Regions from separate parts of the Pseudoalteromonas sp. NZS100 genome, predicted to be linked through region 1. Evidence: predicted binding sites of a transcription regulator. Region 1 holds the regulator's gene; each other region holds the start of a gene.
The links. The regulator LexA, encoded in region 1, represses DNA repair genes until DNA is damaged. The targets are predictions, from matches to a motif close to TACTGTATNNNNATACAGTA.
Positions count from the first base shown of each region.

Region 2: a site for LexA is predicted at 888-907, ahead of ruvC (crossover junction endodeoxyribonuclease RuvC). Genes of this name have one in related genera too.
Region 3: a site for LexA is predicted at 992-1,011, ahead of I6E69_RS16045 (SulA-like leucine-rich domain-containing protein). Genes of this name have one in related genera too.

Region 1 is NZ_JADYWM010000016.1:82,772-85,045, forward strand. Features, by position in the region: gene coxB (cytochrome c oxidase subunit II) at 1-415, opposite strand, end outside; gene lexA (transcriptional repressor LexA) at 899-1,516, opposite strand; gene I6E69_RS15565 (PaaI family thioesterase) at 1,684-2,124, shown strand; gene I6E69_RS15570 (hypothetical protein) at 2,125-2,274, opposite strand, start outside.
Region 2 is NZ_JADYWM010000006.1:230,490-232,763, forward strand. Features, by position in the region: gene ruvA (Holliday junction branch migration protein RuvA) at 1-312, opposite strand, end outside; gene ruvC (crossover junction endodeoxyribonuclease RuvC) at 315-839, opposite strand; gene I6E69_RS08780 (ABC transporter permease) at 970-2,274, opposite strand, start outside.
Region 3 is NZ_JADYWM010000017.1:93,166-95,439, reverse strand. Features, by position in the region: gene I6E69_RS16050 (YchJ family protein) at 17-496, opposite strand; gene I6E69_RS16045 (SulA-like leucine-rich domain-containing protein) at 535-969, opposite strand; gene I6E69_RS16040 (tetratricopeptide repeat protein) at 1,268-1,732, opposite strand; gene I6E69_RS16035 (NCS2 family permease) at 1,851-2,274, shown strand, end outside.

The DNA of each region.
Region 1 (2,274 bases):
CTACATCTTCGCCCATATATTCATAATGCCATTTCCATTGCGAACCCGTAATTTTAATAGTGAGATCAGCTTTGCTGGCATCTTCCATTGCAATAAGGGTTTTAGTGGCTGGTACTGCCATAGCAATTAAAATAACAAACGGAATTGCAGTCCAAAGTATTTCTACTTTAGTGCTTTCGTGAAATTGGGCAGGTACAGCCCCTTTAGATTTACGGTGATGAATAAGTGCCCAAAACATAATTGCGAACACTATCACCCCAATCACACAACATATTATAAATATGGTCATGTGCAGCTGATATACATTATTGCTTATATCGGTTACGCCTTTGCGCATATTGTATTGGCTGTTAGCCAAAACTGGGTGCGAAAAAACACATAATATAAGCCACAAGGTAGAGGTCAGTTTACCCATGTGACGGCTCCTTTGATGCTATTGCGAATGCAAAGCGAAGAGGCATACGGCTTAAACGCCAATTCGTTATTTTTATTTTTTTAGCCAATCTCATTTAATATTGATTGGTTTTGCTGCGCCAACAACGGGTTTGTGTATATTGTGTGTTCTCAAAACTAAAAAGCTGTGAGTTATTATTAGCTCAGCACATTAACAATTAGCTAAAAAACGAACAACAAGCAAGTTTTAGTATAAAAAACAATCAGGTGATATTGAATAATTAATAAAAAATCGGTAATCAACTGGGCGACAGGAAGTTCAAAATATGAGCAAAACAAAGGGGTTTAACGCATTCAGAGGGGGAAAATATAAGTGCAAAAAAGTTTACAGCTTAAATAGTCAGTGGGCTGTTTACGCCCTATTTTTAGTACAAATTTTAAAACAAAAATGCGTACTAATTAGTACGCATTTATAAAACTGCTTGTTTAAAAGCTATTTTTAAAGTCACATCCAATCAGCGTTTCTTATAACGCCAACGGCTAAGCCTTCAATATTAAAAGACTCATTCTCAAGATCTACTTCAATAGAGTCAAAATCGTCGTTTTCAGCATGAAGTAATACTTTACGACCCGCTTTCTCAAGACGTTTTACAGTTACGTCTTCGTCTAGGCGGGCAACAACAACTTGTCCGTTTTCAGCGGTTTGAGTACGATGTACAGCAAGTAAATCACCATCCATAATACCAATATCTTTCATGCTCATACCGTTAACGCGTAGTAAAAAATCTGCAGCCGGTTTAAACATTAATGGATCGATTTTGCAGTGACTTTCAACGTGCTCTTGCGCCAAAATAGGTGAACCAGCAGCAACACGCCCTATAAGCGGTAAACCTAATTGTTCTGGCTCATCTTCTTCAATTAATTGAATACCACGGCTTGCACCTGGTTTCATTTTAATTGCGCCTTTTTTAGCAAGTGCTTTTAAATGTTCTTCAGCAGCATTGGCACTTTTAAAACCTAATGTTTGCGCTATTTCAGCACGTGTAGGAGGCATACCAGTGTCTTTAATAAAAACTTTAATTAGTTCGAGTATTTGAGCTTGGCGGTTCGTTAATGGTCGCATACAACTGGTTTTCCATACAGTACATTTAACTGTGAGTATATACAGTTAAATAAAAATCGCAAATTTAAATTAAGCCTTAAAATAGCTAAAGTAATTTCACTTGTGTACATTTCAAGGATATAACTAAAGCTAAGTTTATAAATGATTAAAAATGCAAAGGAGACATTATGAGTATTTGGTACCAGCCCATCACCTTAGAGCTGTGCAAGCAGTTAGAGCAAGGCGTTAATGGCCAAGGAACATTAATGAAAACTATGGGGATAGAAGTCACAGAAATTGGCGATGATTATTTGGTTGCCACAATGCCGGCAATTCCTGAGCATCATAACCCAATGGGCATGGTTCACGGCGGTGCTAACGTTGTACTTGCCGAAACAGTTGCCAGCTATGCCGCTAACTTTGTTGTCGATTTTACTAAATTTTACTGTGTAGGGCAGGAAATTAGCGCAAGTCATTTAAAAGCATCTCGCAACGGCACTTTAACAGCAACGGCAAGAGCGTTTCATATTGGCAAACGTAGTTCAGTATGGGAAATAAAAATTACAAATAGCCGCAATGAGCTGTGCTGCGTATCAAAAATGACCGCAGCAGTCGTAGAGCGAAGATAGTTACTTTTCGATTGGGTAAATGGTAATTTCCATACCCGCACCAATCGCAGATATACGCAATAATGTATCTGCATCTAAGGCTTGATTAAAGCACTTAGGAGAAGTTCCTGATTCAAAACCAATATCAAACGTTCTACGTGAACAGCTTAA
Region 2 (2,274 bases), on a different contig from region 1:
GTTATTTACACAACTTACAAATTGTTTTGCCGACATGCCCGATAAAATAGCTAAGCCAAGTTTTGGCCCTACGCCATTTGCTTTTAAAAGCTCTCTAAACAAGGCACGTTCAACTTTATTATTAAAACCAAATAATAGTTGAGCATCTTCACGCACTACAAAGTGAGTGTAAACAATCGCGTTTTCACCAATTTTTGGTAAATCGTAAAAACAGGTCATTGGCATTTGTACTTCGTAACCTACACCACTTACTTCGAGTAATATTTCTGGTGGCTGTTTTTCGACTAAAATACCATTTAAGCGGCCTATCATAATTATTTCCTTAAACGTCCTCTAACGGTTTTGCTTGCGCTGCCCGCTAGTTTAATTAAATTTTGTTCTGAGTGGGCGTGGCAAATCGCAATAGCGAGTGCATCAGCTGCATCGGCCTGTGGCGTACCGGGTAGTTTTAAAATATTTTTTACCATGTGTTGCACTTGTGTTTTATCTGCGCCACCGTTGCCTACTACTGCTTGCTTAATTTGCCTAGCTGAGTATTCAAATACAGGTAAGTCGGCCATCGCAGCGCCCACAATCGCAGCGCCTCTAGCTTGGCCTAGTTTTAAAGCTGAATCGGGGTTGTGCGCCATAAATACTTTTTCAATGGCAAAGGTTTCTGGTGAAAACTGCTCAATAAGCTGTGTAATGCCTTGATAGATCATTTTAAGCCTAACCGGAAAAGGATGATCTGCTAACTTAATACAACCACTGCCTAAATATGTAAATTTAGAACCTTGGTGGGCAACAACGCCATATCCGGTCAAACGTGAACCAGGATCGATCCCTAAAATAATGGCCAAACAGCGCTCCATTGTTATTATTTTTAAATTACGCTAATAATGCCAGAGCACTGTATAAATTACCAGTACAAAGAAAAACAAAAATGCCCACGTACTAGGTGGGCATTTACAGGAACATGTTAGTTTAAGCTTACCCTAGGGCACGCACTAATCCTTGGGTGTTTTGTTTAAGTGTTCGGGCAATCATTAAATAACCTAAACCAGCCACAAATACGCCGCCAGCTACCGGACCTATAATCCATATATGTGGGTGTAACTTACCTGCTAAATCAAACATTTGTTGCTGCACAATCAAAAGCGCTATATCACTAAAAAATGCAGCCACTAAACCAGCTAAACCGCCTAGTAATAAAAACTCATACAGGGTCGCGTTTTTAATTAATCGGCTTTTAGCCCCAAGCGTTCGCAGTATTACAATTTCTTGCATACGCTCACCTAAACTAGCTTGCACTTGCGATATAAGTACAAGCGCGCCACACAGCACTACAATTGCAAGTACGAAGCCAATGGCGAGCGATACTTGCGAAATAGTTGTTTGTATTTGCTTAACAAAGTTATCAATATCAATCGCTGTAATAGTAGGGTAAGTACGTAATAACTGGCTAAAGTCACGTTTTTGATCTGGGTTTATACGTACCGACGAAATATACGTCGCCGGAAAATCTGCAAGTACATCCGGGCTTAAAATAATAAAAAAGTTAGGTTTAAGCGTGGCCCAATTTACTTTGCGCACACTGGTGATTTTAGCGTCGAACGACTGCGAACCAATTAAAAATGTAAGCGTATCGCCTATCTCAACATCTAAACGCTCAAGCATCGACTCCTCTACTGAAGCCTCAGCCATCGCATTCTCACCAAACCACGTACCTTGTGTTACTTCATTTTGATCAGGCACATCTTTAAGCCATGTAAGATTTAGCTCACGACCAATACCTGCACGTGCTTCTTCGTCTTTTTTCTCGTTGTCTTGCAGCGATACAGAACGCGCTACCAACTCGCCGTTCACAGCATTTACGCGCCCACGAATAGTTGGATAAAACTCTGATACCTGAATATCTTTTTGTGCCAAATACTCATTAATTGGCTCAAGCTCATTTTGTGTAATATTGACTAGAAACGCATTAGGCGCGTCGCTTGGAAGTTGCGACTGCCAATCAGATATCATGTCGTTTTTAAGTACCACTAAAAACAGCAGTAATTTAATCGCTAACGAAAAACTAATTAACTGTACCGCGTTCACATTTGCACGCTTTTGGATAGATGCAATTGCAAGCGACCAACTATTACCTGGCTTTAATCCTAGTTTTCGACCACCACCAAATATTAATTTAGATACTAAAAACAGCACACCAATTAGCGCAAGTGTTGATATAAACAAAATAAGCGTTATTTTTATGTTGTTGCTAAATAACCACATTAATAAAAACACGGTTAG
Region 3 (2,274 bases), on a different contig from region 1:
TAAATAAGATTATTGATTACATGCTATGACATTTTTTGTACTTTTTATTGCTACCGCATGGGCAGTCATCATTTCTGCCTACTTTAATATCTTCAACAGGATATATAGTGCCATCTAAATAACGCCATTGAGTGTTTTCTTTAATAAACAGCGACTTTTCGTGAAGCTCACAAAATAAGTTTTGATAAAAATATTGGGCTTTAAATTCTACCGTTCCAGTATCGCCATCATGGCTTGAGTCAATTAAATCAAGATTTATAAATCGACAGCTGTTAGCAAAATCATTGATTTCTTTAACCGGATTCTCAGCTTGTTTTTCTTTTGCGTAGGTTTGATAAACATATTTTGCATTTTTAATAACATAAGCGCTGAATCGTGAGCGCATAAGTTGTTCAGGAGTGTCAGCTTGCTTAACAGATAAGTGAAGCGGCTCGCAGCAATCGGCATAATTGTGCCCACTGCTGCAAAAACATAATGTGGTATTGAGTGAAGTCATAATAATAATACAAAGTCTAAAACATTAGTTTAACAAGCTTATTGAGCGAGTGGTATCTCTGTTGTTTGAGCGTTTTTAGTAAAACAATATAGTTTTGTATTCGTTTTACTCAAATCGAACGATAGATTTGTAAGTAGTTGGTTATTAACTATATCGGTCCAGGTAATTACCGCTGCAAAGTTTCCATTATGTAACGCAGAATTTAATACATACTCTAGATTTACTAGGTGCTTCTGTCTAATTACAAGTAATTTACTTGTATCAATAGAGCATGAGTCAAGTAAAGCTTTGCTAGGTACATGATCTGGTGCAATTAATAACGTCCATGCATTAGAGCTATTATACTGGTGTAATACTTTTAAAAGCTCAAAGGTCGCTGAAATTTCATCTTCAATTTGGATCAAATTTACGCAATCGCTTTGCTCGTCTTGTTGGTAACTTTTAACTGTTCTTACGGTAATAGGCTGTAACATAATTTCACTCACTGGGTTTTTATACAGTATTCATATACAGTAGTTTATACAGTGCTTTCGTGCAAGCATTTTATGCTATTTATTTGTACAGTTATTCAGCTTTTGATCATTGTTTTTTGTTTTTAAATCTATAATTCTTTATTAATCAACTTGTTATAGGCTTGTTTTTGAGGGGGTATTTTTAAAATAAATTTTTGAGTCATGTTTTCATTTGTGGGTTTTATACTGTGTAGGAGTATCTTTGTAACTATATACAGTATTTTTCAAAACTGTATACAGTACTTATAACTTAGTTAGTTTATGTGTTTTCACTGGTGCGAGGGATCATATGAGAAAACTGGAGTTGGTGGATTTGTTCGTACAAACTTGCTGCATAACATTGAGCATCTTTAAATCGCTTAGTTTCGATATGTTTGCGTATATCTGTAACCGCTGCAGTGGCAGGTGCGTACCCTTGGCTACTCGCTAAGCTCAACCACGCTACAGCATGAAATACACTTTGTGGCACGCCTTCACCTTTTACAAAAAATAAACCTAAATAAAACTGTGCTCTATGGTTTCCTGCCATTGCAGCAAGGCGCATCCATTTTGCAGCCAATGGAGCTTGATTATTTTTTAAATAATATAGGGCTTTATTAATAGTACTTTGCTCATCTTTTTTATTATCAATGGGCGCGGGGCTGCTTTCTGGTTGAGTAACAAAACCTAAAATGTTGTCTAGCTGTTGCTCTAAGTCTTGCTCACAAGGTGTTGTTTTAAGCATATTGGTTCATTTATTATTTTAACTACTTTAACAGTTTAGTATATAGCAAGGTAAAATGTCCTGTAAAAGATAATTTTTATGTTAAAATCTCGCCACTTTTTACTATCACAAGTTTATTATGTTTGAAGCCTTATTTAAACTCAGCGAAAATAACTCAACAGTTAAACGCGAATGCGTTGCTGGCCTAACGACCTTTATCACTATGGTATACATTGTATTTGTAAACCCGGCTATGCTTGCTGAGGCAGGGATGGACCAAGGGGCTGCATTTGTAGCTACCTGTATAGCAGCTGCGATAGGCTGTTTTATAATGGGTTTATGGGCTAATTATCCATTAGCATTAGCGCCTGGCATGGGACTAAATGCTTTTTTTACGTATGGCGTCGTATTAGGAATGGGTTATACCTGGCAAGCCGCATTAGGGGCTGTTTTTATGTCGGGTTGTATATTTTTATTTTTAAGTTTATTTAAAGTCAGAGAATGGATTATTAATGCCATACCTCTGGTGCTCAAGCGAGCTATCGCAACAGGTATTGGTGCTT